Regions from separate parts of the Tardiphaga sp. 813_E8_N1_3 genome, predicted to be linked through region 1. Evidence: riboswitches for the same ligand, from Rfam matches in the RefSeq annotation. Region 1 holds a riboswitch; the other holds the start of a gene.
What was found. Region 1 has a riboswitch for cobalamin ahead of AB8A33_RS21620 (ribonucleoside-diphosphate reductase subunit alpha). Riboswitches for the same ligand answer to the same signal wherever they lie in the genome.
Positions count from the first base shown of each region.

Region 2: it holds a riboswitch for cobalamin, as region 1 does, so the genes downstream of both, AB8A33_RS06615 (TonB-dependent receptor plug domain-containing protein) here and AB8A33_RS21620 (ribonucleoside-diphosphate reductase subunit alpha) in region 1, are expected to answer to the same signal.

Region 1 is NZ_JBPWQE010000001.1:4,555,549-4,562,983, forward strand. Features, by position in the region: gene AB8A33_RS21600 (TetR/AcrR family transcriptional regulator) at 1-226, opposite strand, end outside; gene AB8A33_RS21605 (AzlD family protein) at 399-716, opposite strand; gene AB8A33_RS21610 (AzlC family ABC transporter permease) at 713-1,462, opposite strand; gene AB8A33_RS21615 (ribonucleotide-diphosphate reductase subunit beta) at 1,575-2,699, opposite strand; gene AB8A33_RS21620 (ribonucleoside-diphosphate reductase subunit alpha) at 2,861-5,794, opposite strand; cobalamin riboswitch at 5,914-6,130, opposite strand; gene AB8A33_RS21625 (glycosyltransferase family 87 protein) at 6,180-7,427, opposite strand.
Region 2 is NZ_JBPWQE010000001.1:1,409,788-1,417,222, forward strand. Features, by position in the region: gene AB8A33_RS06595 (ABC transporter substrate-binding protein) at 1-5, opposite strand, end outside; gene cobD (threonine-phosphate decarboxylase CobD) at 15-1,001, shown strand; gene AB8A33_RS06605 (ABC transporter ATP-binding protein) at 1,014-1,796, opposite strand; gene AB8A33_RS06610 (FecCD family ABC transporter permease) at 1,793-2,818, opposite strand; gene AB8A33_RS06615 (TonB-dependent receptor plug domain-containing protein) at 2,812-4,788, opposite strand; cobalamin riboswitch at 4,821-5,024, opposite strand; gene AB8A33_RS06620 (alpha/beta fold hydrolase) at 5,071-5,859, opposite strand; gene AB8A33_RS06625 (O-acetylhomoserine aminocarboxypropyltransferase) at 5,863-7,158, opposite strand; gene AB8A33_RS06630 (hypothetical protein) at 7,295-7,435, shown strand, end outside.

The sequences.
Region 1 (7,435 bases):
CGAGTTCGTCGCGCGACACGTCAGCGATAAGTTCAGAAATCAGATCGGCCTTGGACGGGAAATAACGGTAGACCGTGCCCGCCGCGACGTTGGCGCGAACCGCAACCGGCGCGATCTGGACCGCCGCCATGCCACCTTCGGCACAGGTTTCGCGCGCCGCCGCCAGAATGGCGCTGCGCCGCGCCGCAAGCCGCTTCACGACTTGATGGGTCCGTCGGTAAACCATGAGCGTTCTCGTCCCCGGCACCTCTTGGCCAACCTGACGGCTGTCACAAATAAGGTGCGTAACTTCAAGGTTTTGAGCGAACTCCGAGGTGCTCGCGATAAGAACTGAACACTAGTTCAGACTCATTGACAAGGTGTTTTGCGCATGGCGGGATTCAACTTTTCGGGTAGGCCTAGCCGCCAAATCCGAGCGCGCGGGCGGCCGCAGCCACGGCCATGCCGGTGATGACGGCAATGAAGTCGTTGCGGCGGATGATGGTCACAGCCATGGCGGCCAGAATGGCGAATACCACCACCGGCCCGCCGTTGACGGCCACTGGCAGCGCGGCAGCAACGATGATCGAACCCGGCAATGCGTCGAGCATCCGCCGCACCCGCGGCGTCACATTGACGTAACCCATGAGCCAGTAGCCACCGAGGCGCGAGGCCACCGTGACCGCCGTCATGACAGCGAAAGCGATCATGACATCGCTGCGCAAGAATTCCGTCATGCGGGTACATCCGTCGGACGTTGCGGCTCGGGCTCATCCATCAGCCCGGCACTGATCGCACCTGACAACGCACCGGCGATGATGAACCACCAGCCGGGCACCAACCAATGCACCGCGAGGGCAACGACGCCCGACACAACCCAAGGAATGGCACAGCGGGGACCCTTCCATGCGGGCACCAGCATCGCGGCATAGAAGGCCGGCATCACCAGATCGACGCCATACTTTCTCGGGTCAGTGAGTTGCTCGGCGAGCAAGAAGCCCGGGATCGCCGAAAACAGCCAGGTGAAATACAGCACGATACCGCCGCCGAGATAGAACGACGCATCGGCCCCGCCATGATCGCGATAGCGCATCGCGGCGAGCCAGCCGCCGTCGGTCACCAGCAGCATCGACGGATAGGCCTGCCAGGCCGGCAGCGTGCCGAACCACGGGCGCAGCGTCGCACTCATCAGGAAGAAGCGGATGTTCACCGTGAGCGTCAGCAGCGCCAGCGTCGCGATCGCGCCCGGCGTCAAAACATCAGGCCATGACTGCACCGCAACAAATTGCGATAGCCCGCCATAGACCGTCGCCATCATCACTTCGACTTCGACGAGCGAGAGGTTCTTCTGCGCACACAACGCACCGAACGCCATGCCGAAAGCGAGCGTGCCGGGCAGCATCGGCCCGATAGCGATGATGCCGGGCACGATAGCAGCCGTCGACCAATAGGCTGGTGCTTTAGGGATGTGGGTGGCGTGCATCGACTGATCCGCGTGATGCCGAAAGGCGAGATCATGCCTGCGGGCATCACGCGATCAGGTCAAGCGATGCGGATTCATATGCGCCATGCAGCGGCGGATATGAGACCAAAGACTACTCCCAGTTCAGCGCGCCACCATTTTGGTATTCGATCACCCGGGTCTCGAAGAAGTTCTTCTCCTTCTTCAGGTCCATGGCTTCCGACATCCACGGGAACGGATTTTCCGTCTCGTTGAACACCGGCGCGAGGCCGATCTGGGCGCAGCGACGGTTGGCGATGAAGTGCATATAGGTCTCGCACAGCGCCGCATTCAGTCCGAGGAAGCCACGCGGCATGGTATCTCGACCATAGGCTGCTTCAAGCTCGGCGGCCGTGCGGATCATGTCGCGGATTTCCTCCTGGAACGCCTTGGTCCAGAGATGCGGATTCTCGATCTTGATCTGGTTGATGACATCGATACCGAAGTTCAGGTGAATCGATTCATCGCGCAGGATGTACTGATACTGTTCGGCGATACCGACCATCTTGTTGCGGCGGCCGAGCGACAGGATCTGCGCAAAGCCGGTATAGAACCACATGCCTTCGAAGATCACATAGAAGGCGACAAGATCGCGCATGAAGGCCTGATCGGTCTCCGGTGTACCGGTCTTGAAGTCGGGATCGTCGAGATGCTGGGTGTGCTTGAGAGCCCAGGCCGCCTTCTCGGTGATCGACGGCACCTCGCGATACATGTTGAACAGCTCGCCCTCATCGAGGCCGAGACTCTCGACGATGTACTGGAATGTGTGGGTGTGCACGGCTTCCTCGAACGACTGTCGCAGCAGATATTGCCGGCATTCCGGATTGGTGAGGTGACGATAGATCGCCAGCACGATGTTGTTGGCGACAAGACTTTCCGATGCCGCGAAGAAGCCGAGATTACGCTTGATCGCGCGGCGCTCGTCCTCGGTCAGGCCATCGCGTGACTTCCACAGCGCGATATCGGCCTGCATCGAGACTTCGGTCGGCATCCAGTGATTGTTACAGCCGGCGAGATACTTCTCCCACGCCCATTTGTATTTCAGCGGCAGCAGTTGGTTGACGTCAGCACGGCAATTGATCATGCGCTTCTCGTCCACCGAGACGCGGCCGCCGGAGCGATCGATGGTGCCGAGACCGGTTTGATCGATGGGTGTTTCCGGGAGCGGGATGAAGGCGGGCGCCTTGGAGGCGGATGAAGTGTCGGACCAGTCGAGCATAAAAGATATCCTTGGAAATCGGTCGCGCCGAGCGCGGAGAGAGCGAAATGTTTTGTGCCGTGATTGCGAGCGAAGCAAAGCAATCCAGACGCCTCAAGACGAAAGACTGGATTGCTTCGTCGCCAAGAGGCTCCTCGCAATGACGCTGAGTGAAGCGTGCCTTACTGGCACGCCTCGCATTCGGGATTGTCGATCGAGCAGGCCATTGCGACGTTCAGCTCTGGCGCGGTGACGGCAGACGGCTGAACGAGGATCGGCGCCCCCGCCGTCTTCGCTGCTGCGACCGTTGCTGACACGGCATTGAGCTTGCCGTCGGTGCCCTTCAGCGTCGACTTCTCCACATGCGTGGCACTGCGCGAGCGCAGGTAGTAGGTCGTCTTCAATCCCAGCGTCCAGGCCAGGCGATAGAGCTGGTCGAGCTTCTTGCCGGATGGGTTGGCAATATAGAGATTGAGCGACTGCGCCTGATCGATCCATTTCTGCCGGCGCGAGGCCGCCTCGATCAACCATGCACTATCGATCTCGAACGAGGTCGCATAGAGCGCCTTGAGGTCATCGGGCACGCGGTCGATCGACCCGACACTGCCGTCGAAATATTTCAGGTCGGAGACCATGACTTCGTCCCACAGGCCCCTCTTTTTCAGATCGCGCACAAGGAAGGCGTTCACCACCGTGAAATCACCTGACATGTTCGATTTGACATAGAGGTTCTGATAGGCCGGCTCGATCGACTGCGCGACGCCGCAGATGTTGGAGATCGTCGCCGTCGGCGCGATCGCCATCACGTTGGAATTGCGCATGCCGGTGTCTTTCACCCGTGCACGCAGGCCGCTCCAGTCGAGCGTGATCGAACGATCCATCTGCACGCCGCCCCGCGCCTCCGCGAGGATTTCTATGGAGTCGATCGGCAGGATGCCGCGGCTCCACAGCGATCCGTCGAAGGACGGATAGCGACCGCGCTCGGCGGCGAGATCGACCGAGGCCGAGATGGAATGGAAGGCAATCGCTTCCATGCTGGTGTCGGCAAAGGCCACGGCCGCGTCCGACGCCATCGCGATGCCCTGGACCTGCAGCGCATCCTGGAAGCCCATCAGGCCAAGACCCACCGGACGATGCTTGAGGTTCGAGCGGCGCGCTTCCGGGATGGTGTAGAAATTGATGTCGATGACATTGTCGAGCATGCGCATCGCGGTCGTCACGGTGCGCTTGAGCTGCGCATGGTCGAGACCATCCTTGCCGATGTGATTGAGCAGGTTCACCGAGCCGAGATTGCAGACGGCGACTTCGTCGTCCGACGTGTTCAGCGTGATCTCGGTGCAGAGATTCGACGAATGGATCACGCCAGCATGCTGCTGCGGCGAACGCAGGTTGCAGGGATCCTTGAAGGTGATCCAGGGATGGCCGGTCTCGAACACCATGGTCAGCATGCGGCGCCAGAGATCAGTCGCACGCACCTTCTTGAACACGCGGATCTCGCCGCGCGCAGCCTTCTCCTCATAGGCCGCATAACGTTCGGCAAAGGGCTTGCCATAGAGGTCGTGCAGCTCCGGCGTCTCGTCGGGCGAGAACAGTGTCCATTCGCCATCAGCTTCGACGCGCTGCATGAACAGATCCGGCACCCAGTTGGCGGTGTTCATGTCATGGGTGCGGCGGCGATCGTCGCCGGTGTTCTTGCGAAGATCCAAGAACTCTTCGATGTCGATGTGCCAGGTTTCCAGATAGGCGCACACCGCGCCCTTGCGCTTGCCGCCCTGATTGACGGCGATGGCCGTGTCATTGGCAACCTTTAGGAACGGGACCACGCCCTGGCTCTCGCCATTGGTGCCCTTGATGTGGGCGCCGAGACCGCGCACGCGCGTCCAGTCATTGCCGAGACCACCGGAATATTTCGCCAGCAGTGCATTGTCCTTTACCGACTTGAAGATGCCGTCGAGATCGTCGGCCACCGTGGTGAGGAAGCAGGACGACAGTTGCGGCCGCTGCGTGCCCGCATTGAACAGCGTTGGCGTCGAGGCCATGAAGTCGAACGACGACAGCAGATTGTAGAATTCGATGGCGCGGGCTTCGCGGTCGATTTCGCGCAGCGCGAGGCCCATGGCAACGCGCATGAAGAAGGCCTGCGGCAATTCGATGCGATTGCCCTGCACATGCAGGAAGTAACGGTCATAGAGCGTCTGCAAGCCCAGGAACTGGAACTGAAGGTCCCCATCCGGCTTCAGCGCGGCGGCGATTCGCTTGAGATCGAAACGCGCGAGTTCAGGATCGAGCAGCTCGGCCGCAATGCCGGTCTTGATATAGGCGCCGAAATATTCGGCGTAACGCGTCGTCATATCGGCCTGCGACGCGTGCGTCGGCGTGCCTCCGACAAAGGACAGGACTTCCGTGCGCAGCTTGTCGAGCAGCAGGCGGGCGCTGACGAAGGTGTAGTTCGGCTCCTGCTCCACCAGCGTGCGCGCGGCCATGATGCCGGCCAGCGCCAGCTCATCCAGCGTAATGCCGTCATAGAGATTGCGGCGGGTTTCCTCCAGCACGGGCGCAGCATCGACGCTGTCGAAGCCGGCGCAGGCTTCGTTGACGATCAGCGCCAGACGCGCCGAATCGAGCGGCGCGCGGGTGCCATTCGCGAGCGTGACATGCAGCACCGGGGCAGTGGAGACGAGCGCCGGCTTGGCGGCCAGTTCCTCGGCGCGGGTACGGGCGCGTTCCTCGCGATACAGCACATAGGCGCGGGCCACCTTGTGGTGCTCGCTGCGCATCAGCGCCAGCTCGACCTGATCCTGCACGTCCTCGATGTGGAAGGTGCGGCCTTCACCGACGCGGCGCGTCAACGCAGCCACGACTTCGCCGGTCAACTGTTCCACCGCCTCATGGACGCGGCGCGATGCGGCCGCCGTATGGCCCTCGACTGCCAGAAAGGCCTTGGTTATTGCGACGGAAATCTTGCTGCCGTCGAACGGCGACACCGTGCCGTTGCGGCGGATGATCTGCATCGAGGGTTCGCGCGCGGGCGCAGCGAGCGTTTCCGGCGACAGTTGAATCAGCGGCGCATGAGCCGCATCGCGGCCATTGGATAAGACGGAAGATGAATTAGGCATCGGCAAGACCCCGTGTGATGCATCAAGCAATGGGGGCTGGGGCCGAAAGGACGCTGCAAAATACACGGCGGAAATCCGCCGGCATTGCCTGCAAGCGACCGCTGGGACACCCCGCCCATAGACGTTCTGGTGTCGCGGCAGGTCTCCTGGCTCGCAGGTCAATGTCTGTTTTCAGCCTTCCCGATGCTTACGCATCAGTGACTTCAATCGAAACAGACTCACTGCTTACAGTTGCGGGGGCAGCGCCGGAATGTGACGCAAAAACAGCGTCTTCACCGACTTCCCTCTTAGCCACCAAATCTTGCGACATGGCGGACCGTGACGTCTACATTTGGTGTGATCCGCGGCGAGGTGTCAAGCGAGCATTCAGAGTCACGACAACAAATCAGGCCGGGCTGTTGGTACCGTGGACAACTCCTGATCCAGCGACGGTCGAGATCATGGCACCGTTGGCGCCGAGTGAATCGCGGATGCGAAGTCCGATCAAGACGACCACGAGCAACATCGCGGCCAAGCCAGTGGGCGAAACGGCAAATTGATAGGCAATGAGCGCCACCGTCGCGAGACCGAGCATCGGCAATTCGTAGCCGAGGAAGCCCTTCGACAGGCCGACGCGGACGATGAAGCCGAACGCGATCGCGAGAACCATCACGTCGTAGAGAAACAGATAGGGCGTCGCCAGCAGAGTCGCCGTCGCCAAGGCTGCCGCCTTCCACTCGTAGCGCACGCGGCTGCGCCACAGCCAGGCAAGCGATACCGCGAGGGACGCGATGAGCATCCATTGCAGCGTCCAGGCCAATCTCTCGCTGCCATCGAAGAAGCGCACCAGCGCGAACAGGCTCTGCATCTTGCCCCACGGCGCGCGGCCTTCGACCAGAAAGGCCTGCGAGAACATCGGAATCCAGTGGAAGAAAGCCTGCCAGCTCTCGGTGCCAAAAGCGAGCCACGAGGCACCGGCAAGCGCGACCGTGGTGACACCTGCGCTAATGAACGCGCGCCACTGCGCGGCGGCGATCAGCGCCAATGGGTACAAGAGGCCATATTGCGGCTTGTAGCTGAGCAGACCGAGACAGATGCCCGACAGCACCGGCCGCGTCGGCAGCAGCACCAACATGCCGCCGACCAGTGACGCAGTGAGAAAGCCATTCTGCCCGACGAGCACATTGGCGAGCACGACAGGAAAAGCGGCGGCGAGCAGCAGGCCAAAGGGGCGACCAACGATCGCGCGCATTACAAGCAGATAGGGCACGGCGCTGGCGACGACCCATGCGATGAAAGCGACCGGATAAGGCAGCTTGGCGAGTAATCCTGCGATGAACAGGAACGGCGGTGGATAATGCCAGCCGAAATTGCCGGGATAGGTCTGGCCGAGCACGGCGACCTGGATCTTCTTCTGGATGTCCCAGTCATAAGCCAAAGCCGGCAGGCCATCGAGCACCGAGCGGCCCGCGGACCAGACATTGACGAAATCGGTCGGCTGACCCAGCCCATCCGCCTCGATGATCCAGCCGCGGCCGAAATACATCGGAAAGAACAGGATATGGACGGCGGCGAGAGTCACACAGACGATCAACAACGCGGACGGAATCGGCCCACGTCCCGGCTCTGTCAGGTTCAACTTCGTCGTCGTCATGCGGTCCC
Region 2 (7,435 bases), 3.1 Mb from region 1:
GGCATGACACACGCATGAAACATGGTGGCGATCTTACGCAGGCGATGGCGGAATTCGGCGGCGCGCCGGACCAATGGATCGATCTCTCGACCGGGATCAATCCATGGCCGTGGCCTATTCCTGCCAACCTGCCGAGCCATCTTTGGGAACGCCTGCCGACGCGTGCCGACGAACAGGTGCTGCTGTCCGCTGCGCGCGGCGCTTACCACGTGCCCGGTGGCGTGGATCCCGTTGCCGCTGCCGGTACGCAGGCGCTGATCCAGTGGCTGCCGCATCTCGCCGCGCCTGGAGCCGTTGCTATCGTCGGGCCGACCTATAACGAGCATGTCGCGGCCTGGCGCGCCGGCGGACATGAGGTTGGCGTGATCGGCAGCCTCAGCGCGTTGCCTGATCATGCCAGGCATGTCGTGATCGTCAATCCAAACAATCCCGACGGGCGTATCGCCACGCGCGATGAACTCGCCGATGTTGCCGAGATTCTGCAACGGCGCGGCGGCTGGCTGGTGATCGATGAGGCTTTCGCCGATATCGATCCCGCGATCAGCGCGGTCGATCTGTGCGCAACGTTGCCGGTGGTGATCCTGCGCTCGTTCGGGAAATTCTATGGCCTCGCGGGCCTGCGTCTCGGCTTCGCGCTCGCGGCTCCGCTGATCGCGCAGCGTATCGCGACTGCCATCGGCCCATGGGCGTGTTCCGGACCGGCGCAGGTCATCGGCGCGGCCGCTTTGCGCGACGAGCGCTGGGCCACACAGACTCGCGTCGCGCTGGTCGCCCAGGGTATCAAGCTTGACAATGTGTTGGCCGATGCCGGTTTCGAGATTGTCGGCGGCACGCCGCTGTACAGGCTGGCGCGACATGCCGACGCCCTGAAATGGCATGCCGCATTGGCCCGGCAGCAGATCTGGTGTCGCCACTTCGACTGGAGCCACGAGCTGCTGCGCTTCGGCTTGCCCCCCGATGCGGCCGCTCTGAGCCGGCTTGCTTCCGCGCTGGCGAAATAGCCGCCACATCGCTCAGACTCCCGCCCAAGGCAGGATGATCGTTTCGTTCCGGTGTTCGGCGCGATAGGTGCTGATGCGGAACACATTGGCGACGATGTCATCGGACAGCGCCTGTTGCGGTGCGCCTTGTGCTGCGAGGCGCCCATCGGACATCACCAGCACCGTATCGGCGAAACGCGCGGCGAGGCCGAGATCGTGTGTCACCACGATCACCAGCACGCCGCTGTCGGCGATGTCGCGCAGATTTGTTATGACGTCGATCTGGTAACGCGGATCGAGCGATGCGGTCGGTTCATCCGCCAGCACGATCGGTGCCTCGACAGCGAGGACGCGTGCGAGCGCGACGCGGCTGCGTTCGCCGCCGGAGAGTTCGGTCACACGCCGATCGGCAAAGGCGACGATGTCGGTGGCCTGCATCGCGCGCTCGACCGCAGCCCTGTCCGATGATGTCAGTCGCGCCGGATCGGTCGCGCCATGCGGATAGCGGCCAAGAGCGACCACGTCCTTCACGTCGAGCGGCCAATGCACGACATGGCCTTGCGGCAGATAGCCGAAGCGCTTTGCGCGCTCGCGTAGCGACAAGGACGCCAGTGTATGGCCTGCGACATGGATCGCGCCGGTGGACGACTGCAATCCCGCCAATGCGCGCAGCAGCGTTGTCTTGCCGGCGCCGTTCGGGCCGACCAGGGCGACGAGGTGCTGTCGGTGTAGCGAGAGCGAGACATCGTGCAGCACCTCGCGTCCGGAGAGCGTGACGTTCAGATTGCTTGCGGTGAGCAGCGCCTGATCGCTCATGCGACGCCTCCGCCCAGAGCGCGACGCTCGCGCATGATGAGATAGAGGAAGAACGGCACGCCGATGATCGAGGTCAGCACGCCGACCTTGATATCGGTGGTCGACGGGATGATACGCACGGCGATATCGGCGGCGAGCAGCAGCGCCGAGCCGGTGAGCGCACTCGGGATCAGCAATCGTGCGGGATCGTGACCGATGATCGGGCGCATCAGATGCGGTGCGATGAGACCGATGAAGCCGATCGTGCCTGTGACTGCGACAGCGCCGCCAACGCCGAGCGCGACGCCAAGGATCACCAGCAGGCGCAGACGGCTCACATTGACGCCGAGGCTCTGTGCGGTTTCTTCGCCAAGGCTCAATGCACGGAAGGCCGAACGCTGGCTCATCAGAATGATTGCGCCGGCGACAATGAATGGCAGTGCCAGCGTGACGTGACGGAAGCTGCGGTCTTCCAGCGAGCCGAGCAGCCAGAACGCAATTTCGAGCGCAGCGAAGGGATTGGGCGACAGGTTCATCACCAGCGCCGTTGCGGCGCCTGCCAGGCTGGAGATTGCGAGACCCGCGAGGATCAGCAGCAGCAGGCCCGCATTGCGGCCGGCGATGCCGAGCAGCACGAAGACAGAGAGAAATGCCATGGTGATGCCGGCAACCGGCAGGGCCCACGAGCGGACATCGGCCCAGCCGAGCGAGATCATCAGCACGGCACCGAAGGCTGCCGATTGCGGTGCGCCAAACAGCGAAGGCGAGGCGAGGGGATTGCGCAGCAGGCCCTGCAGCGCGGCGCCCGACAGGCCGAGGATCGCGCCGATCGCCAGTGCCAGGATAGCGCGGGGCAGGCGGATTTCGCGCACGATGATCTGCTGCACGTCGCTGCCGCCGCCGAACAATGCATCGAGCACCGTCAGCGGCGAGAGTTTGACAGGTCCTGTGCCGAGCGAGCCCAGTGCCAGCAGCGTCACGAGACCGACGAGCGCGATGGTCGCGATCGTCCGGCGGCGTGCTGCTGGCGCTGTGGTTACCATGTGGTGTTAAAGCCTGCGTAAGCTGCAGGTCCCGTGGTGCCGAAGTTCAGCACTTCCTGGTAATGCTCATTCAGGATGTTCTCGCCGCGGGCGAAGACCTTCCAGTTCGCATCGATCTTGTACTCGGTATAGAGATCGACGCGCGTATAGGCATCGACCTGACCGACCTGATTGGCGCTGCTGAAGCGCTTGGAGAACGTCGTCACGCGCGGCTCGATCATCCACCTGTCGGTCGGCGTGATCGTGAGCGCAAATCGGGCAGCGTTCTTTGGCCGGCGTGCCAGCACGGTATCATTGCCGACGTCTTGGGCGTGCAGGTAGGTGTAGGCCACGTTGAATTTTACCAAGCCCGGGATGACATCGACATTGCCGCCCACTTCGAGACCGCTGGTCTCGGCGCGCGCGACATTGTTATAGCAGCCGGTCGTCTGGCCAGCGGCGCATGCACTAGGTGTAAACGATACAAAGTTGATCAGATTGCTGTAGTCGGTTGCGAAGCCTGTGACCGAAAGGACCACGCGACCGTTGAACAGGCTCTGATCGACACCAGCATCGTAGCCAAAGTTCGTTTCAGGGGAAAGCGACGGGGTGCCGTTGGCCTGTGAGTAGAGCTGGAACAGAGTTGGTGCCTTGGCGCCTGTTCCAGCGCTGGCGTGAAATTTGGTCCCGGTCTCTGTGATGTTGTAGGCGGCAGTCGCGCGCCACGTCTCGAAGCGAGCGACATCGACGACGTCATCTACGCGCCCGCCGAGGGTGATGTTCAGCCGCTCTCCGATCGGGACTGACCACAACGCGAACACCGAATTTGTGTCCTGCCGTTTCGACAATGTGGAGGTCATTGCAGCCGGTGTCGGAAGAATGCCCGTGGTGAAAGTCTGTGCCGTTTCGCTCTGGGTCTTGGCACCGTAGATCAGCGAGCCGAAAGCGCCAAGTTTCAGCGTCGCTTGGTATTCTGCGCCGAGACTGTTGCCCCAGTAATCCAAGATCCTCGCGGTCGCGCCCGGCGGCGGCCGCATACTGAGTGGATAGCTGAGCTCGGTGAACGAGCGCTCGGTATGGGTGTTCGACACAGTTACGTTGTGCGTCAACACACCACCAAAGGAGTCAATGCCAACGCGGCCGTAGACTGTTTGCAGGAGGCGGTCAGTGGACGATCCCGTGTCTGGATATGTGCCGCTGGCCGCATCGTATGCCGCGCGTGTGAAGGACTGCACGATGCCTGACTCAAGCCGGATGCCTTCACCGGCGTCATAGCCGATGCGCGCCGAGCCACCGACGCGATCGAAACTGTCGTTTTCGAGATTCGGAAACTTCGCTTCGAGGGCAGGGATGCGATAGCCGTAACGCGAGAAGCCGTTGCTGTGCTGGCCGCCACCGGTGAAGGCGTAAGACCACGGACCGTTGGAGCCGGTCAGCGATCCCTGTGTGACGACGGTGCCATAGCTGCCGGCTTCCGTGCGCACATTGACCTGCGCAGGGCCGGAGCCCTTCTTGGTAATGATGTTGACTACGCCGCCCATCGCGTCGGATCCGTAGAGCGCACTCTGCGGCCCTTTCAGGACTTCGATGCGCTCGATGGCCGAGGGCGTGAACATCGCGAATTCGAAGTCGCCTGATGCAGCCGTGGGATCGTTGACGCGGATGCCGTCGATCATCACCAGGGTCTGGCCGGTATTGCCGCCGCGCAGGCGCACATTCGCGGTGCCACCGGGGCCGCCGTTTTCGCTGATATCGAGGCCAGGCACGGTGCGCAGCGCATCGACCAGCGAGCCGGGATTGCTGGTCGCAATGGTCTCGCCTGAGACGACGCTGATCGAACTGCCAGTGCGATTGAGCTGTTCGGGCGCTCTGTCCGCCGTCACCACGATTTCAGAGAGCTGCTCGGCACTGGACTGCGCATGCGCAGCACTGTGAGAGCAGGACAGAACAACAACGGCCGCAGTGCCTGCGGCCAAATTCCGGATAGTCATTTAACCCCTTCCGTCGACCCACCGTCGAACGAGTGTGAAACTCGTTACCGGCCGGTCTCCTGGCTCGCGGTGGTCTCCCGGTCCGCCTTCCCGAATCTGCGATGCAAATTCAGTGGCTTTGTGGACCCGGAATGGCCGCTTACAGTTGCGGGGGCAGCCGCGGCATAGGGGATATTTCCCCGCACCGCATTCCCGTTTCACCTCCTTGCGGAGGCACCGATAATACCGGACAGGAAGCACAGCGCGCCGCGCGGTGCAACAGCCATCGACCCGTTCCAGACTCTATTGCGCGATCTGTAGCGCGGCGAGCACGTCGTCGGGGCGTTCGACCATCATCATGTGGCCGGTGCCGGGTAGAATCACCGTGCGGGCGTTTTTCAATGCGGCGGCCAGGGTCTTGCCGGCCTTGGCGGGAGTCATCATGTCCCGCTCGCCGAGGATGAGCGTGACAGGGATATCAAGCTGGGCCGCAGCGGTCAGCGCATTCTGGTATGTATTGCAGGCGTTGAGATCGGCGAACAGCACGCCCGGCTTTGTGGCTTCGAGCACGCGCTGCGCGCCGCTATGCATCCACAGCCCCGGCGCGAGGCTGCCGCCGAGTTCGGCGCGAAAGCCGAGCCCCCAGATCGACACCATGTCGATGGCGGAATGCTGATTGGCTTCGGCATCCTTCAACAGATCCGGGCCGACGGTCATCGTTCCTGCCGTGCCCATCAGGTCGAGGCGCGTGACTTTACCGGGATGCCGTGCGGCGGCCTCCAGCGCGATCAGCGAGCCCATGGAATGGCCGATCAGCCGCGCGGTCTTTGCGCCCGCTGCCTCGATCAATGCTGCGGTCCAGTCGGCGAGATCGGCGATGGTCGTGAGCGCTTCACCCTTTGAGCGTCCGTGGCCGGGCAGATCCGGCGCGAGCACCGCGAAGCCGTGATGCGCGAACCAGCGCGTATGCAGCGCCCAGGTCGAGTGATCGAAGCCGGCGCCGTGGATCATCACGACCACTGGCAGGGAAGGATCGAATGTGCGGCCACCATTCGCGATATAGGTCTCGTGACCGTTGACGGTGAGTTGCATCGCTCAGCCCTTCTGCGAGATGCGCAGCGCCTGCGCGAGGTCATCGATGATGTCGTCGGCGGCTTCGATACCGACGGAGAGGCGGATCAGCTCCTCGCCGATGCCGGCGGCCTTGAGTTGCTCGGCGTCCATCTGCTGATGCGTGGTGCTTCCGGGATGAATGACCAGTGTCTTGGCGTCGCCGACATTGGCAAGATGGCTGGTTAGCTTCAGCGCCTCGATGAATTTGCGCCCGGCATTGCGGCCGCCCTTGATGCCGAAGGAGACGATGGAGCCGGCGCCGCGCGGCAGCAGGCGTTTCGCCAGCGCATAGTCCGGATGATTCTCCAGCGACGGATGCAGCACCCAGTCGACCGCCTTGTTGGCCGTGAGCGCCGCCAGCACCGCATGTGTATTGGCCATATGGCGCTCCATGCGGATGCCGAGCGTCTCGACGCCTTGCAGGAGCTGGAAGGCATTGGTCGGCGAGAGACACGCGCCGAAATCGCGCAGGCCTTCGGTGCGGGCGCGCATGATGAAGGCGGCATTGCCGAACTGCTCGTCGAAGACAATGCCGTGATAGCCGGCATAGGGCTCGGTGAGTTGCGGGAATTTTCCGGAGGCGTGCCAGTCGAAGCGGCCACCATCGACGATGACGCCGCCGATGGCGATGCCGTGGCCGCCGATCCATTTGGTGGCGGAGTTCATCACGATGTCGGCGCCGAGCTCGATCGGCCGCGACAGGAACGGCGTCGCGAAAGTATTGTCGATCAGCAGCGGGATCTTCGCGGCATGGGCGATGTCGGCGACGGCGGGAATGTCGAGCACTTCGAGGCCGGGATTGCCGATGGTTTCGCCGATCACCAGTTTGGTGTTCGGCTTGATCGCCGTCTTGAAGGCGTCGAGATCGCGCGGCTTGACGAAACTCGTGGTGATGCCGAAGCGCGGCAGCGTGTGCGCCAGCAGGTTGATGGTGCCGCCATAGAGCGAGGACGACGCCACGATGTGATCGCCGGAATTGAGCAATGTGGCGATGGCGAGATGCAGCGCGGCCATGCCGGACGCGGTGCACACTGCGCCGACGCCGTTCTCGAGCGCGGCGAGTCGCTCTTCCAGCACCGCCGTGGTTGGATTGGAGATGCGCGTATAGATGTGGCCGGCGCGTTCGAGATTGAATAGCGCAGCAGCGTGGTCCGAATCCTGAAACACATAGGACGTGGTCTGATAGATCGGCACGGCGCGCGCGCCGGTGATCGCGTCCGGATGCTGTCCGGCATGCAGACTCAGCGTTTCGAAAGCAGGCGGTTTGGGTGCTGGCATGGTCGTTTTGTCCCTGGGCACGATTTGCGACATCTATGGCACGAATCGGATGCGAGTGTGAGCGGCGATATTTCCGCTCATGGAACGAAATGCGGAGTGGCGACTTGTATGACGTCAATCATGTGGGAGATTCGTCGTGAAGAAATTGCTGCTGTGCACTGCGATTGCGGGTCTCGCGTTTTCATCGGTTGCGGCCGAGGCGAAAGGCTGTATCAAGGGCGCGATCATTGGCGGAATCGCTGGCCACTATGCAGGACATGGCAAGGTCGGCGTCGTT